4 regions of the Bacteroides ovatus genome follow, and region 2 is predicted to be linked to each of the others. Evidence: riboswitches for the same ligand, from Rfam matches in the RefSeq annotation. Region 2 holds a riboswitch; each other region holds the start of a gene.

Region 1 (4,584 bases), 270 kb from region 2:
CACAGGTATCCTTGACAGTCAGTGTGGTAGTGTCAACACGTGCTACATACCCCAGTCTGGCGTTGGGATCTATTTTGACAGGGCCTGCATACGAACTGACGTATGCATATTTATCTTTAAAGACGATATAACGGCAATTAGGTATGGAAATTTGCGTGATGTGTTTTGCTGTTTCTACATTCATCACTTCTACGAAATGAGAACAGTTGATGATGGCATATAACTTATTTCCATAGATTTGGATATCATTTCCCACATCCCCCAATTCTTGTACGACTCCCGGGTTCCGTTCCGCATAGATATTCTTATGATAGATACCGGTTTCGTAATCAAAGTAATCAAGGGTAGCCTTGTTGCTTCCCATATTTCCTTCATTGAGTAGAAAGAAACCTTTGACAGAGGTACCGTTTACTCCGGGAGTAACTTGGTTGGGAGTTGACGGAATAATGCGTTCATCTTCGCGACAAGAAGTCGATAGAAGAACAAAACAGATAATGATGGATAGAACAGATATTCTCATAACATGACGTTTAATTTGATTTTAAAACTTGTACCGGGCATAGGATAGCATTGCACTACTTCATATTGCTGATTGAAGATATTATTAATTTCTGCCGTTACACGTATTCCCGTTTTCCCCCATTGAAAAGTTTTGGATAGGGAAAAATCGTGGGTATACCAGGGCTGTGCGTAGTTCTCCGGGATATTGGCGACTGCTTCATAACGTTCACCTGTATAAATGAAACTATAGTTACAGGACCATGTTTGGTAACTTCCATTGAGGATGATGGAACCTCCATGCCAAGGTATATAAGGAATCTGGCCTCCATACCATTCACTGGTAGGATCGGTAAAATCCTGTGCCTTTTGATAGGTGTAATTGAAGAGAGTGCTAAGTTCCACCTTTCCGAAGCCCCATTCTCCTCGTATGGCTGCGTCTAATCCCCGAATTTCCACATGTCCGAGATTAATCATAGTCCAACGGAACTGGTTGGAGGTAGGCATGGCAATGATTTTATCATCTACTTCACTATAGTAACCATCTATTTGTAAGTCCAGGCTTTTCAGCCAATGGTTATTCCAGGTGTGAGAGAAAGTGATACCCACATCGTATTGGGTGGTATATTCTGGTTTTAAGTCCTTATTGCCTATAAAAGTATAATACAAATCATTGAGAGTTGGCATGCGAAAGACTTTCTTATAAAAGGCTCGTACATTCAGAGGGAGCTTGGTCAATGGTTGCCAGGTGGCTATGACAGACGGAGTGTATTTGTTTTTGGTGCCTGCATTGGCTCCTTTGGTACGTGTATTGTCGTCGACATGAGTATATAACAGGCTCGCCTGCAACATGAGGCGGTTGAAGTCAAAGGACGTGGCAGCAGAAGTCAGGATTGTATTACGGGTTGGATAGACAAAATCTATGAGATCGGCCCGTAATGTATTCCATTGGAAATCGTTGGATAATGACATACTCCACCAGGGATAGATGGTGAATAAATGGGCGGCCGAAGCATAGATTTCTTGCTGTCGGTAGTAATTGTCTACGTACATGGTGGTGACATCCAGTCTGGGATCGGATAAATAGTGGAGATAGTCATAAGCATATTTTCCGTTGGCTAGCAGACTGTACCAAGGCTTAAAATAGTTTTGAAAAGAGCCTTGCACAAACAGATTGGTATCCCACTGCCGGTCCTGATGGCGAAACTTACCCGGCTCTTCTCTTACCGCAGCTCCGGGGTATCCTCGTTCTGAATTGTATAGGTATGCTTTGGCTTTCCATTCTCCTTTGGGGATTTTTCCGAAGAATGCATTCTCCAAACGTAACATTCTTACGTCTCCATTTTGACGAACAGCTGTTGTGTCGTAACCATCTTTCTTGGCGTATGTGAATTTATATCGTCCTGATGTATACATATACTCCGTACTGATGGAACTGCTTATTCGTTCGTTGAAACGATGTTCCCAAAGTAGTGACGGATTGATGGTAGAGAATGAACCGCCTTTCACCCCGATGTTCAGGTTGTTTTTCTTTTCCCCTTTGAATAGGGGTTTTCGTGTCTGCATATATATGGCACTTGCGGAACTATAATCTTTGGCAGGTTGGAAGATGGCACTTTTTTGACCATTATATAGTGAAATGACTTCCATATTATCTAATGAAAAACGGCCTAGATCGACGACTCCATTTTGCGCATTTCCTAATTCAATACCATCGTAGAATACTCCGACATGATGACTGCCCATACTTCGTATATTGACGGTTTTTAGTCCTCCAATACCTCCGTAATCTTTTATCTGTACTCCGGAAAAGTAGCGTAAAGCATCGGCGACGGAGTAAACATTTAGCTTCTCAAGTTCTTTGCCGGACAGAATCTGTACAGGAGACATCTTTTTTTGCATCCGGTTGCTGTAGATAGTAACTTCTTTGAGTTTGAGAAGTGTATCAGACAGAGAAGTCTGATGCCGAACCCTGGACTGGGAAATGGCTGGTACTGTGGTAAATAGAGATAGAATCAAACATAATATCCACCGTAAATGGATACAATGCTTATTGTATGAATGGACTTGAATAGAAAGCATGTCTTTTATTTTATAGGTATAAAAAATCCGTTTGTTCAGATCTGAATTCAATCTACACAAACGGACATATAGCTATTATACCAAATAAAAGATAATTGCTTATTTTCTATTTGACTACTACCCGAAATCCCGCAGGTGTAAATCAGAGCATCAAGGCAGGTCTTCTGACTCATCCCATTTTGCAACGCCTTCCCAGATAAACTATCCAGTGACTTTCGTGTTGCAATTTTGCTCTCTGATTACAAGGAGCGGAGATTTACAGCAGCAGGTTCTGTTGCCGGTTTACACGGCATTCCCTTTTCATTCCTTAACAACGCAAAAGTTGTTTAAGGAAACCTTAATGGCACAAAGTTAGAAAGTTTTTATTAATTAGTTTGTTTTATTCTAAAAAAATATCCCACTGACCAATAACAAATATTCCGGCATCTGATTCTGTTTTCCCCATTTGTTAATAATCAATTGGATGGAAAAAGGATATATTAATATGTTATCCCAACGACAGAATCAATATTTGTGCCGTCAATACTCGCAGAAACATGGTGAGCGGATACACCGTAGCGTAGCCGACGGCAGGCGCATCACAGGAGGTCAGGTCATTGGAGTAAGCCAATGCCGGCGGATTGGTGGTAGAACCAGCCAGAACTCCGATAAGCGTGAAATAATTCAGCTTGCAATAATACCGTCCTATCAATCCCGTAATCAGAAGTGGCAGGATGGTTATGATTACTCCGTAGCCTACCCATATATATCCTCCGCCATGAATGACTGTGTCTACAAAGCCTTCGCCTGCTCCTAAACCTACGCAAGCGAGGAAGATGGAAATACCGATTTCACGAAGCATCAGGTTGGCACTCATGGTGGTATAAGTAATCAGCTTGTATTTCGGACCGAAACGGCTAATCAGGATAGAAACGATGAGCGGACCGCCTGCCAATCCTAGTTTCACAGGTTGCGGAATTCCGGGAAATGCGAAAGGAAGACTTCCCAGAATACATCCTAAAGCGATACCTATAAAGATAGGAATCAGGTTCGGATGATTTAAGCGTTTCATGGAGTTGCCAAGTACTTTCTCTGCATGGGCAACAGCCAGTTCGGAACCTACAATGGTGACACGGTCTCCCATTTGTAACTGTAATTGTGGAGAGGCTACCAAGTCTACTCCCGAACGATTGACGCGGGTGATGTTTGCTCCGAAGTTATTTCTGATTTTGAGTTGTGAAAGCGTTTTCCCGTTCAATTCCGGTTTAGTAATCAGGATACGGCGTGAAATGAGCTCTTTGTTCAGTTGTTCCCATTCCATTTTGATTTCCTTTCCGAAGAATACAGTAATTGCTTCCACGTCAATCGGGGTAGAGATCACTAATATGATATCCCCTACATGTAGAATTGTTTCGGAATTGACCAATTCGGTTTCTCCACCCTCGCGGTGTTTGATGCGGGAAATGACAAACTTACGGTTCAGTAACGGGCGGAGTTCTTTAATCCTGATGCCATCTACCGATTCGTTTCTCACTTCAATGGAGATAGGGCGTACGGTAAGTTCCTGGAGATGTCCCAGACCGACTTCTGCTTCTTTTTCTTCTTGAGCAGTATTGATGCGAAGGAGATATTTCAAAGCAAGCAGGGAAAGGATGATACCTACTACACCCAGCGGATAGCTGACAGCATATCCTAAAGCAATTTCGGGAGCATCTATGCCATTCAAATCACTGTTGGCCTGTTGTGCGGCTCCCAGCCCCGGAGTATTGGTGACGGCTCCGGACAAAATACCTACCATTGTGGTAATCGGAGTTCCGGTGGTGAAGTGCAGGATAATAGTAATGGTTACTCCTAATACTACTACGAGCATAGCTAGCATATTCAGGGTAAAGCCCCCCTTTTTGAATGCTGAAAAAAAGCCGGGTCCTACCTGCAAACCAATTGAGTAAACAAACAGAATCAATCCGAATTCTTTTAGAAAGTGGAGCAGGTGTTCGTCCAGATTCATGTTGAAATGACCGAATA
Region 2 (4,584 bases):
CGGAAGAGGAGCTGGAATATATGACGAAAAACTGCAGATTCCTTCCGAGAGTCTACTGGGAGTGGTTGTCTTCTTTTCGTTTCGATCCGAATAAGATTGATATTCATCTGGATGAAGCTTGTCATCTCCACATCGAAGTGACTGACTTGCTTTATAAAGTGACTTTATACGAAGTGCCTTTGCTCGCTATTGTCTCCGAAATCAAAAACCGTTTCTTTGGCAATGTAGCAGACATGAACGAGATTCTTTGCAAGCTGTCGGAGAAAATAGAATTGTCGAATCAACATCAGCTTCGCTTTTCAGAGTTCGGCACACGGAGAAGATTCTCCATTGATGTGCAGGAAACGGTTATCAAGAAGCTGAACGAAACAGCGCAATATTGCACCGGAACTTCCAACTGTAACTTTGCAATGAAATATGGAATGAAAATGATGGGAACTCATCCACATGAATGGTTTATGTTTCATGGAGCACAGTTCGGATATAAACATGCCAACTATATGGCACTCGAAAACTGGGTGAATGTTTATGACGGTGATTTAGGTATCGCACTTTCCGATACATATACTTCCGGCATCTTCCTTAGCAACCTTAGCCGTAAACAAGCCAAACTTTTCGATGGAGTGCGGTGTGATTCCGGCAATGAATTTGAGTTTATCGATAAGCTGGTTGCCCGCTACAAAGAGTTGGGAATCGACGCGACAACCAAAACCATCGTATTCAGCAATGCCCTAGACTTTACAAAAGCATTGGATATTCAAGAATACTGCAAAAACAAAATCCGCTGCTCTTTCGGGATCGGTACCAATCTCACCAACGATACCGGGTTCGAACCTTCGAACATCGTGATGAAACTGACACAATGTAAGATGAATGTCAATCAGGAATGGAGGGAATGTATCAAACTGTCTGATGATGAAGGAAAACATACCGGCAGCCTTGAAGAGGTACAGGCTTGCCTGTATGAGTTACGACTCAACAGAAAGCAATAAAAATAAAGAAAAGCAGGAAGTACCTCACCGGAGAATACTTTCTGCTTTTCTTTATGCATATTAGAAGTATGCCAGACAAAGACATACCAGCATAGAATCAGCTACGCATATCATTGTAACAAACTATGCAATAATCGTCAGGATTTGAATCCTTTCACTGCTCTTTCCAATCTTTCCAAAGGTAATTCGCCGGATTGTCTCCAGAGCTGTTGTCCTTTTCTAAAAAGAATAAAGGTAGGAGTCGACTCAACTGTATAGAAATCTGTAAGGGCAGGTTCCTGATCGATGTCTACCAATACCACTTCCAATGTTCCTTCCATCAGTTTCTTAAATTCTTCAACAACCGGTTTCATACGTTGGCAATGAGGACACCACGTTGCATAAAACTCTGCCATTACCCAATCACCGTTAGCCAGTTTCTCCTGATTTCTTTCTTCACGAGCTATTTTCTTTTCTTTCATACGAATATCTCCTTTTAATTAATTACTATCAACCTAACAATATCAGGAGAAATATAGTTTAGAAAAGTAGCAAGGTTATACACTAATTAAAGAATCCTTATTTAAAGACAAGCATTGCACAAAAATGAAACTTTCGTGCAAAAAAGGAACATCTTATTTAATATTTATTTATCTTTGCCCCCCGAAATGGTTCAGAATCCGTATCCAACGGACGACGATTAATAGGGAATCGGGTGTAAGTCCCGAACAGTCCCGCTGCTGTGAAGCTCTGTTCAATGTCTTATAATTGAACTAATTTAACGCCACTGATGTTAATCGGGAAGGCAAATAAGACAAGAGTCAGTCAGAAGACCTGCCATTTTGTGTAAGACGCTCCCCTCCTCGTGGGTTAGGAGAAAGAGCATCACTTGTTAAGCCCCAAATCAAAAAAATACTGTTTTTCGTCGGGTGGAGTATGTCCATTAGATGGGAAGACATTAATAAGTATGTACTTAATTGAAAAAAGTATGATAAAAAAAATCTTAGTAGCCAATCGCGGTGAAATTGCCGTAAGGGTGATGCGCTCCTGCCGGGAGATGGAGATAACGAGTATCGCTATCTTCTCCGAAGCAGATCGGACCGCGAAGCATGTGCTTTATGCAGACGAAGCTTATTGCGTAGGGCCGGCAGCATCCAAAGAGAGTTATCTGAATATAGAAAAAATCATCGAAGTGGCGAAAGCAGCTCATGCGGACGCCATCCATCCGGGTTACGGCTTCTTGTCCGAGAATGCTACCTTCGCCCGTCGATGTCAGGAAGAAGGAATCATCTTTATCGGACCTAATCCGGAAACAATGGAAGCCATGGGGGATAAAATTGCTGCCCGTATCAAAATGATCGAGGCGGGAGTACCCGTTGTTCCCGGCACACAAGACAATTTGAAAAGTGTGGAAGAAGCCATAGAACTTTGCAATAAGATCGGATACCCGGTGATGCTGAAAGCTTCTATGGGCGGTGGTGGAAAGGGTATGCGCCTCATCCACAGTGCCGAAGAAGTGGAAGAAGCTTATACTACTGCCAAGAGCGAATCGTTGTCTTCCTTTGGCGACGACACGGTTTATCTGGAGAAGTTCGTTGAAGAGCCTCATCATATCGAGTTCCAGATTCTTGGTGACAAGCATGGAAATGTCATTCATCTATGCGAACGCGAATGTTCCGTGCAACGCCGTAACCAGAAAATCGTAGAAGAGACTCCTTCGGTTTTCGTCACTCCCGAACTACGGAAAGATATGGGTGAAAAGGCGGTAGCTGCGGCTAAAGCGGTGAACTACATCGGTGCGGGTACTATCGAATTTCTTGTTGACAAACACCGCAACTATTATTTCCTTGAGATGAACACCCGTTTACAGGTGGAGCATCCGATTACGGAAGAAGTGATTGGGGTAGATTTGGTAAAAGAGCAGATTAAAGTTGCCGACGGACAAGTGCTTCAACTGAAACAAGAGGATATCCGGCAACGCGGGCACGCTATCGAATGTCGTATCTGTGCCGAAGACACTGAAATGAATTTCATGCCAAGTCCGGGTATCATCAAACAGATTACAGAGCCGAACAGTATCGGTGTGCGTATTGACAGTTATGTGTACGAGGGATATGAAATTCCAATCTACTACGACCCGATGATCGGTAAACTGATTGTATGGGCTACCAACCGCGAATACGCTATCGAGCGGATGCGCCGCGTACTCCACGAATATAAGTTGACCGGTGTGAAAAACAACATCAGCTATCTGCGTGCCATCATGGACACTCCCGATTTCGTGGAAGGTCACTATGATACAGGATTCATCACCAAGAACGGCGAATATCTGCAACAACGCATCATGCGCACCAGCGAACATTCCGAAAATATTGCTTTGATTGCCGCCTATATGGACTACTTGATGAACCTCGAAGAGAACAACAGCGGTATGGCTACCGACAACCGTCCTATCAGCAAATGGAAAGAGTTCGGACTGCACAAGGGAGTGTTGAGAATCTAATTTTAACAAAGAGAATTCAATTATGGAAATTCATATAGGAAACCGTGTGGCCGAAGTAGAGTTGGTCAGCAAGGAAGATAACAAGGTGGTGCTTACCATTGATGGAAAACCGTTTGAAGCAGATGTAGTGATGGCGGAAAACGGCACTTGCAACATCTTGATGGACGGACGCAGTTCGAATGCACAGCTGATTCGCCGTGATAACGGGAAAAGCTATAAAGTGAATACGCATTATAGCAGTTTCAATGTAGAAATTGTGGACAGCCAGGCGAAATATCTACGGATGCGCAAGAAAGGGGAAGAGGAACAGAATGACTGTATCATTTCTCCGATGCCGGGCAAGGTAGTGAAAATACCTGTTGTAGTCGGTCAGGAAATGAAAGCGGGAGATACTGTCATCGTTATCGAAGCAATGAAGATGCAGAGCAACTACAAAGTGACTTCGGATTGCCGCATTAAAGAAATTCTGGTTCAAGAAGGTGATAGCATAACCGGCGAACAGACATTAATAACATTAGAACCGATTGCATAATAATAAGAACGGATTGCATTATGGAAGAAATAAATAAAGCATACGCCACGTTCGAGGAACGTGACCGCATCGCTTCTCTTGGTGGAGGCGTTGATAAAATAGAGAAGCAACATGAAAGCGGTAAAATGACTGCCCGCGAACGTATCGAGATGTTACTCGATAAGGGTACTTTCGTTGAACTGGATAAGTTGATGGTTCACCGTTGTACGAACTACGGTATGGATAAGAACAAAATTCCGGGAGATGGTATCGTATCCGGTTACGGAAAGGTGGACGGTCGCCAGGTGTTTGTTTACGCTTATGACTTTACGGTATATGGCGGCTCACTGTCAGCTTCCAATGCTAAAAAGATTGTGAAAGTACAACAACTTGCATTGAAGAACGGTGCCCCGATTATCGCTTTGAATGATTCGGGCGGTGCACGTATCCAGGAAGGGATCGAGAGCCTTTCCGGTTATGCTGATATTTTCTATCAGAATACAATGGCCAGCGGTGTGATTCCACAGATTTCGGCAATCCTGGGTCCTTGCGCCGGAGGTGCCTGCTACTCTCCTGCCCTGACCGATTTCATCTTTATG
Region 3 (4,584 bases), 480 kb from region 2:
AAGGTGTCTTTATCACAGTTCCATCGGTTATGAAATTCTCACGGATTGTTTCTTCTGTTTTCAGATTGAACATCTTGATAGAAGAAGTCTGTGTGGTGTAGTTGTAATTATATAGGTAGGCTATGTCTCCGTCGATGGCGAAGTTTTGCACTTTCTCGTTACATTGAGTGACTTTGTTTGTCCGGCAGTCTATCTTGACGAAATTATAATCTCCGGCTTCTATATCTTCGCCACGGGTGGCTACATAGACGGTTTCATCCGGACCTGCTATTATTTTACCGGGATTCGGGCCTACTATAATTTTGCTACTCTCTTTGAATGTGGCAATATCGACAACGGATACTGTATTATCTACACCCAGCCCTGATGAATAATCCAATCCGCCGGAATTGGAAATATATAGCTTTTCGTTTTGTACACAAATGCCGTCAGGGTTACGTCCCACTGTTGTGATAGCATCTATGGAGAGGGAAGTTGTGTCTATACGCGCAACGGTTCCGTCATAGGAACATACGTATGCTTTTTCTTTATGAAAAGTGATATAGCGTGGTTGGCGGGAACTCCCATTTTCTGCCTGCATCTGAATTTGTTTCAATGAGGTTCCTGTACGAAAATCTATCACTTCTACTGTACTGGAGATGTTGACTACGACATACACCTTGCTTCCATAAATAGCCATATCGTTGGCTGTATCTCCTAATCCTCGGTGGTTGACTGCTTTGAAGTAATCACGAACCATTTGTTGATTACCGAAAGAGAAACGTGCCAATGAGCTGTTATTCTGGTTGAACAGTCCTTCACATAATACATATAATTCGGCGGTACCTGTTTCTGTCGGATCACCTATAATGCCTGATGTGAAAGGTTTGTCTTCCATGTCATCACATGCCATGAATAACAAGATCGATGACAGCCAGCACCAGAATATATATATTAATTTCCTTTTCACGTCAATATCTTATTTTATAATATTTAATATCTTATTTTTATTGTTGCTCTTACAGATCGTCCGGGCATTGGGAAGTATTTCACAATCTCGTAATTCTTGTCCATCAGGTTCAGTACTTCCAAGCTGAAAGAGGTGGTGGCTTTTCTTATCAGGAAATCACGGCTTGCAGAAATACTGTGGTCGCTATAACTATCTAATCTGTTTTCGGCAATGTTTTGTCCCAACGCATAGCGCTTTCCTGAAAATAGGAATGAGTAAGACAGATTGATCCATGGTGTTTCGATACCTGCCTGCCCCGAAGCGGAGACGCGGGGAGTGTAGGCTATCTGGTGTTTGTATGTTGATTCATACGTGTTTGGATCGGGTGGGGTAACGTCTAATGCTCGTTGGTATGTATAGTTACCCGAGAGGTTGATGCGGATTTTTTCCCCGGGTTGGAGGGAGAGGCTTCCTGTAACATCAATACCTTTGATGTCAACTTGTCCCAGGTTTTTCATGCTCCATACTGCAAGGTTCTTGGTAGGATAAGCGATGATTTTATCTGTTACCTTATTATAATAAGCGTCGATGGTTGCTGACAAATAGGGTAGGAACGAGCATACATTTTTGTTGTATGTCAGTCCGATGTTGTATTGTTTGGCTTTTTCCGGCTTTAGTTGTGTGTTTCCTACTTCTTCGTAATATAAGTCGTTGAAACTTGCCAGACGGAAAATGTCTTTATAGAAGAAGCGTACACGGAATTCTTCATTATGAAAAGGTTTGAATGCAGCACTTACATAAGGGGTTAATTTACGGTGATTGCCGGCACTGCCGCCTTTCTTTACATCTTCATTGATAATGGTTGCTAATGCGGATGCGGAGATTGTTAACCAGTCATTCACGTATTTGCCGGCGAATGCCGTTAGCCATGAATAGCGCGTGGGGTGTACAAAGTTGTTTAGATCGGCGTTCATGGTGTTGATGCTTCCGTCGGTGGAAAGAGAGAATGAGAGGTTGCTCAACAGTCTGTATAGTACAGAAGCGGAAAGGTAATATTCTTGCTGGTAGTAGCTGTTTTCTGTTTTCTTTAATGAGTTCTTTGTATCGGGGTCTAGGTAACGTTGATAGCTCCAATTCCACTTGGCAGAGGTTTGGAATACCCATTGTTGGCTGAATTCTTTCTTGTATTGACTTTGTATGAAAGTGTTTTTATCCCACAGGTGTTGGGTAGAATGGTCGTTGTAGAAAGTGGTAGCTTTGGGTAGTCCCCGGGAGGATTGGAAGTAATAGGCTTTCAACCGCCATTGTTCTTTATCGGAGAAGTTACCGTAAAGTCCGGCTTCAGCACGGAATGTTTGTACGTCTGTATTCTTCCGTTTCTCACGTGAGGACAGATCTCCTTCTGCACTTCCATAGCGCAGTGTATATGGATAATGTCCGTCAGAAGACATCCATTCGCCATTGACTGACATGCTCCATGTTTTATTGAATTGTTGTTCCAGCAGGAGGGAGGGATTGACTAATCCCCAGGAACCTGTTTTGAAAGCTCCTGCTATGTTGGTTTTTTTGTCTTTTGTGAACTGTGGAGTAAGTGTCTGGATATTCAAGATGCCTGCTGACGCAAAGAAGCGGGCAGGTTGGAAGATGTTATCGCTTTGTCCGTTGTTTAGAGAAAGTCTGTCTACGTTATCAAGTGAGAAACGCCCGATGTCGATTTGTCCCGTTTGGCAATCGGTTAGGGTGATCCCGTCATAGCCAACAGCGGTATGTTGTGCTCCCAGGCTTCGTATGGATACAGTTTTTAGTCCGCCAATACCTCCGTAGTCTTTTACGGTCACTCCGGCAAAGTGTTTCACTGCGTCGGATACTTGCAGGGCGTGCAGGTTTTTCAGGGCGTCTTTGGAGAATACTTGCAGGGGAGCGGTAGAACGTACTTCGCGAGTCTGATAGATATCTGATACTGTTATTTCAGGAATAGAATATGTATGTGTCGTATCTACCTTTTGCTGTTGTGCAAAAAGTGGTATGGATAAGAATTGGCAGTAAAATACTGCAAAGATCATTTTCTTAAATGTTCTCTCTTTCATTTAGTTCTTTTTCTGTCTGTTGCTATTTAAAAGTGTCCGGGCGAAATCCCTTCGACCGGACACGCATAAATAAACTTGGCAGAGTTTATTCGTTTTAACACACTTTCTCTGAATTAGAGTGATGAATGAAATGATAGACGACTTGTCCGGTTCATTAGACTCAACGCTTTTTCCTCGAAAGCAGTGAAACATAATTGCATGGTAGGTCTTCTGACTTATTCCTGTTACAAACGCCTTCCCAGATTAGTCTCCAGTGGCAATGAGTGAATTGCTTGTAACATGCATGGAACTTACAGCAGCGGGACTGTTCAGGATTTACACCTGATTCCCTTTTAATTGCTTCCCCCGCATGGGAGTCGCAAACCAATGCGCGACAAAGATAGGGAGTTTATTTGTTTTTTCCAAGTTGGGGGATGTTCTTTTTCTTTCGTCTTGATACGAAAAAAAAGAACCAAAAAGAACGAGATTGGAGGAGCCGTGCAAGGACCGATTATTTGTTGCTTCTTACTTGTTTTCTTCGATATTTTTTGTATTTTTGTAAATGAGACTGCCACTTATTACAAAATTTACCAAATTAGCGGATTTTAGAGACGGGTATTGAGTTGCCCGCCTTTGACATAAGATTAGCTTTTAAAAAGTATCCTTGTCTATGTCCAACGTTGGACGTATGAAACAGATTTATTGAAACATAATTGGTAGTTTTTTATAGGTGGATGCAGCGGTATCCACCTATTTTGTTCCTTACTGCACCGATATGAATCAAATGTTTTAGACAAGGAATTCAAGTACTAAATTTACATTCCAATTCTGTAGAAAATAATATCTCTATATGCATATATTAATTCGTCGAACTATAGTCTACCTTTCGTTGGACTATAGTGCTTCGAAAGAAAGACTATAGTCAACTTTACGTCGGACTATAGTCCGACGAATAAATATATGTATCCAGAGTGATTATATTTAGTATAACTCCGGAATAATTATAGCACATAAAGGGAATAGCTACAATCAGTGAGAAATAAATTAGTTCATTTCTGCACCGTTTTTACTTTAATTCAATATTAGTTAGGTGTTCTTCGATAGCTTGTGCGGTGGCATCTTTTAGGAGCACGGTCTTTTCCTTGTTTAAAAGGTAGAGGGTGGGGATAGCCTTCAAATCATATAGTTGTTGTTCTTTGATGGCAAATTTCTTGTCGTATCCGTTGATCCATTCTTTGGGGAATTCATTCAGGTGTTTTCTCCATTCGTCCAACTCTTCGTCAGGGTAGATAGAGAGGACTGTTAGTTTCTTTTGTCCCAAAAGTCGGTTGATGATAGGTGCGTTTTTCAGGGCATCTATTGTTTCTGTGCAGGCATGACAGCCGGGGTTGTTGATGAATAGGAGGATATAGTCGGCTTGCTGTTGATAGAGGGAGCCTTGTGCGCCGGAAGCTAATGTGTAGCTGAAGTTCAGGGCTTTGGTTCCGATACGGTTTTTCTGTGCTAATTCCCGGCGGGCTTTAGGACGTACTTTCTCAATTTCCTCTAACAAGGGAGAAGCTAACATGGCGTCTAATACGGGAATATAGA
Region 4 (4,584 bases), 3.0 Mb from region 2:
TAATCCACAACGGATAATAGTAAGGTTGCGTGTGGTAGGCATTGAAATCGACCCAGCCAGTGTTTCCCAAATTGTCAATCCAATAAGTGTGTGAACCATCCGAGGCCGGTCGGAAATAGGTCACCTCATAATCTTGAATGGTGGTGGGTTTCCCTGTTTCGCTGCCCCGCAGTTCGTACCACTCATCATCGGGAAGTCCATTGCCGTTGACATCCTGCATCACCCACACTATCCCCGGTTCATTGGAAGAATCAAAGGCATTGCCCTGAATAGCAAAATCATATCCACCCTTATTCTGAATGCTGTGGTCAAACCCTACTATGATGTAACCGCCAAAGGAGCCGAGAGATACATAACTTTGCTTGGCAATACGCTTGGAAGCATATTCGACGGCCGCTTCTCGGGTCGATTCGCTACCGGTAAAACCACCAGTATTGGTTTCGTTGATGAATTGTCCGGGAGCCGGCGTATATTCATACACTCTGTTGGAATAGGCCGAACTCGCACCTGAAGCAGCACGATATCCGGAAGATTCCGACCCGTTCACGCAAACTACGGTGACGGCGGATTCCACGGATATGCTATTTTGCATTTCGGTGACAGAGACGGTTATCCGGTATTCTCCGGCGGACGAAGGGGTGAACTTATACACCCGACCGGTTTCACCTTCCACGGGCTTACCGTCTATGCTCCAGCGGTATTGCGGATTCTCGAAATAGTCCAGCAATGGACGCAAGAACACTGGTCGCCCGGCAAACGTATAGCGTGTGGAAACAGACTGCTCATAAGACGGGGCAGGGAAAACAACCTCATAAGGCATATTCTCGACCACCTCTATCTCCAACTCTTTCTTGGTTTCACCATCCTCGTTGGATGCTGTTATGGTAATCGGAAAAACTCCCACCTGATTTTCCTTAAACGTATAGGTCGTATCGGTGGATACCACAACCCCTGCACGTACCCATTCCACCTTGAAACCGGCAAGGTCGCGATGGGCAATCACGGCAGTCAGGGTATTCTCTATGCCTTTTTGTACTTTCAATCCTTTGGCCGGCACATACAGATTGATGGCCGGGGGCAACAAATCCCTCACTTCCACTTTCACCTCTTCTTCGGCATGACCGTTTTCGTTGTCCACCCGCAGCGTAATAAAGACCTCCCCCGATTCATCCCACGTGTATTTCAGGGTCGGGTCTGTGGAAATCAGTTTCCCCTCTATGGTCCAGGCAAACAAGGCATGGTCTGCGTACCGGTAAGTCGGTGCGATGACCAGTTCCCGGCCAATCTTGACTGCATAGATACCGTCTTCACTATCGAGTTCAATCACTGGGGCTTGTCCGGATTCTGCAACGACAACCTCATCCCGATTGCAGGATATGAATAATACAGCGAGTGTAAAAAAAAATAAATTTTTGATTACCATGAATACAAGCTGGTTAGATTAAAAGACAACCACCACTTCCAAGTTTAAATTTCCTTGAAAGGGGTGGTTATAAAATTAGTTTTCAAAAACAATATCATCAATACAGAGGTATGCAGGGGTATTTAAGCCATACTCTCCTGTGTCGGAACCTGAAAAGTTAAATTTCACAAATCCTACTCCAGCTTGATTAATAGGCCAATATGTCCATGTAGTAACGGGATTTTCGTTCTTCCCATTTCTATAATCGGCTAATACCTTGGTGTATGTAGCTAACTTATTACCAGCAAAATCATAACATTCAAGTTCAACTTGGAAATACCCAATATGGTTTCCGCCTGCATCGACTTGTGCTGACAGCGGAGTAGCTACACCGGATGCGCCGAATTTATTACCATGCATGATTACACCATAGGTATATGATGAATTACAGAACCATAAACCTTTTAGAGTATATTCGCCTGTTAAATAGAATTCGGGTTGAGCCATCCATTCGGTATTATATTCATCAGAATAACCATAAACAACAGCAAAATTATTTCCGCTATGACCTGCACCTTCGTTAGAGCCATTAACAGAAGTCGTATCATAAACACTCATTTGATTGTTATAGGAATACCACCAATCACTCGGTATGGTATCACCGGTAATCGTAATTCCTTCGGCAGAAGATGGATTGGTACGGTAATTCCATTTAGACAATGCTAATCCACCACAAGAGAAATTGTTGAATGTTCCATAATTATTAGTCACAGTGTTAATCTCAGACATGAACACTCCATCTGGATCAGCAATTTCTTTTACTTGGGTATACGAACCCACATTTCCATAATAATTAGCACCGTAGGAAGTTGTCATAGCCATCATCGAAGAGGCAAAATCATCAAACGTGATGGTAGTCGTTCCATCGGGGTTAGGTGTTGCGCGGGTTTGAATCGCACTTTCTTCATACGGAGTAAGGAAGTCATCGTCGGACGAACATCCGGTGAACACTGTGGCGGCCATTGCTACAACGGCCATTGCCATAAACCTAAAATTCTTTTTCATAACTCAAGTATTAAAAGTTAAACAAAAAGTTTAATTACACATTCGTTTTCCTTGCGATAGATTTGCAACGAATGAGAAACCGGTTATCAAAAAGAATACAGGTGGTCTTTGGATGAGCCTCTGTTCATTTTGATCTAATGCCAATTATCCCGTGGTCACTAAATCATATCTTATCAAGCAGGTCTTCTGGCTCATCCCGCTTATCGCGCCTTCCCAGCTTTCACCAGTGGCAAAGAGTGCGATAAACTTTAATAGGACTTACAGCTGCGAGTACAGCTCCGGATTTTCACCGGGATTCCCTTTTAATTCCAATCGACACTTCGATAGGAAACTTAACTGGTGCAAAGTTAAGAGTTATTTTTTATATAATTTCTTTTTTCTCCATTTTTTTCTGATAACAGCTTTTATGAATATAAAAATGTACTCTTTCTACCATTTTTTAGTTGCGAATAACGATATGCCATTGCCCAATCATTTATTTTTTAATTCGTCTTCTCCCCTTATGTCGGCAATTCCTGTCGGGTGATTTTTATGCAAAGGTACAGCGTTCGGTCAATTGCCAAGAGCCGCAAATGCTAACGTTTTGCGAATTTTACAGCAGCCTTCCGCAAATCGCAGATTGGGGTATTCCGTAAAATCCGCCCGCCGTTCACTTGTCTTATTTGCCTCGATCCGTCTGTCAGTCCTGCATAAAAATCATTCCCCAACGAGAAGCCGAAAGAGCTTCAAGAAGAGGGAAATAAAAAGTTTAACAAATTAAAATTTACAATTATGCACAGCAGGATTTTTCAAATTTCAACGGAGCCGATAGACAAAGAAAACTATCTGAATGAGGACACACTCCAGCAAGGAGACGGGAGCTTCTATGACTATTGTTCAGAAATAGACGAGGAAAACCGTAAAGAGGATATTGCCAATTTGGTCAATTATGCCTTACCCAACGGAATGTTCGAGCTTATATCCGATGACACCATGCGCTATAATGGTGGCATAGAGCAATGGAAAGAGGAGTATGTCGCCAATATCAAAAAGAGAGCGGATGCTCTTACGGCAGATAATATGTTGGAATGGGGGTCGACCTATTATCTCAAACAGGCAGTGGAAAATCCGTTGGATGTCGCCTATCATTTCTATTTGGATGGCGACGGCTGCCAATCTTTTGCCGAACAGTCCTTTGCGTTTATGGAGTTTGTTTGTAGGCTTGAACCGGGAACGATACTCTACATCGGAGGAGTTGTTGATTACCACTTCTGATGTTTGTCCGAAACATTGGCAACCACCCGCTTTTGAGGCGGGTGGTTACTCTCTTTTTTGCACAGGCTCACCGGTTACTTTTATAAATATGCTCTGCAGAGCTTCCGCCACCGGTTTCACTGCCGGTATATTCCTTTTTTAAGGGTATAATCCCTTCACTACCCCGACATACGCCACAGGCTTGTTTTCGTGTGCAAAGGTACGGTGGACGAACATGGTTCAAGTACCGCTATCGCTACCTGAAATAAAATTTGATGACAACTTTCCGTAATCGGAGATAACGGTATTTCATAAAATTTCATCGCAGGTTCCTTGTCCGTCGTTCTTGTATCCCCCGTTTGGAACGCACATGAAAACAACCCTTTTGGGCGAAGTCAGAAGACTTCAAGAAAAGGGAAATAAAAAATCAATAAATCAAAAGACAATGAGCAAGTACGATTTCATCAAGCAAGGCAACCTCCTTTATTGGCACACTGCCGATAACGATGTAGAATGTCGAATTATCTCAACTCCCGAAAAAGTGGATAGCGACAGTATTATTTTAATCGCAACAGGTTCTTCAGAGATTGAAGTCTTGGCATCGGAGCTATCACCTATTGGCTCATCGAGAAGCCACAAAGAGGAATTTTTGCGCTGGAAAAAAGAGCGTGAAGCCGAGGGCATGGAGTTTTTCAACCGTCTTTCCGAAGTCATGGAAACAGACAATGATTTGGCTGTAGGCGATATGGTGGCGTTTACTAACGACTACGGGGTGGTATTTGGCCCCAAAGAAGTATTAGCTTTCAGAAAACCTTGGAATGGCGGTAGATGCGTATATATCGACAGTGATGCCTATTGGTTCCCAGACCGTCCCGGACAACTCA

What was found. Region 2 has a riboswitch for cobalamin ahead of accC (acetyl-CoA carboxylase biotin carboxylase subunit). Riboswitches for the same ligand answer to the same signal wherever they lie in the genome.
Region 1: linked by a shared signal. The riboswitch ahead of Bovatus_RS10510 (TonB-dependent receptor) and the one ahead of accC (acetyl-CoA carboxylase biotin carboxylase subunit) in region 2 are both predicted to bind cobalamin.
Region 3: linked by a shared signal. The riboswitch ahead of Bovatus_RS07680 (TonB-dependent receptor plug domain-containing protein) and the one ahead of accC (acetyl-CoA carboxylase biotin carboxylase subunit) in region 2 are both predicted to bind cobalamin.
Region 4: linked by a shared signal. The riboswitch ahead of Bovatus_RS20490 (DUF4465 domain-containing protein) and the one ahead of accC (acetyl-CoA carboxylase biotin carboxylase subunit) in region 2 are both predicted to bind cobalamin.

The regions. Positions count from the first base shown of each region.
Region 1 is NZ_CP012938.1:2,639,387-2,643,970, reverse strand. It holds gene Bovatus_RS10515 (DUF5074 domain-containing protein) at 1-520, opposite strand, end outside; gene Bovatus_RS10510 (TonB-dependent receptor) at 517-2,580, opposite strand; cobalamin riboswitch at 2,718-2,935, opposite strand; gene Bovatus_RS10505 (putative transporter) at 3,068-4,584, opposite strand, start outside.
Region 2 is NZ_CP012938.1:2,365,773-2,370,356, forward strand. It holds gene pncB (nicotinate phosphoribosyltransferase) at 1-992, shown strand, start outside; gene Bovatus_RS09445 (thioredoxin family protein) at 1,130-1,453, opposite strand; cobalamin riboswitch at 1,624-1,827, shown strand; gene accC (acetyl-CoA carboxylase biotin carboxylase subunit) at 1,960-3,474, shown strand; gene Bovatus_RS09455 (acyl-CoA carboxylase biotin carboxyl carrier protein subunit) at 3,497-4,006, shown strand; gene Bovatus_RS09460 (acyl-CoA carboxylase subunit beta) at 4,027-4,584, shown strand, end outside.
Region 3 is NZ_CP012938.1:1,889,136-1,893,719, reverse strand. It holds gene Bovatus_RS07685 (YncE family protein) at 1-949, opposite strand, end outside; gene Bovatus_RS07680 (TonB-dependent receptor plug domain-containing protein) at 973-3,015, opposite strand; cobalamin riboswitch at 3,199-3,398, opposite strand; gene Bovatus_RS07675 (DUF5106 domain-containing protein) at 4,061-4,584, opposite strand, start outside.
Region 4 is NZ_CP012938.1:5,401,059-5,405,642, forward strand. It holds gene Bovatus_RS20485 (PKD-like domain-containing protein) at 1-1,423, opposite strand, end outside; gene Bovatus_RS20490 (DUF4465 domain-containing protein) at 1,499-2,467, opposite strand; cobalamin riboswitch at 2,627-2,818, opposite strand; gene Bovatus_RS20495 (hypothetical protein) at 3,239-3,721, shown strand; gene Bovatus_RS20500 (hypothetical protein) at 4,146-4,584, shown strand, end outside.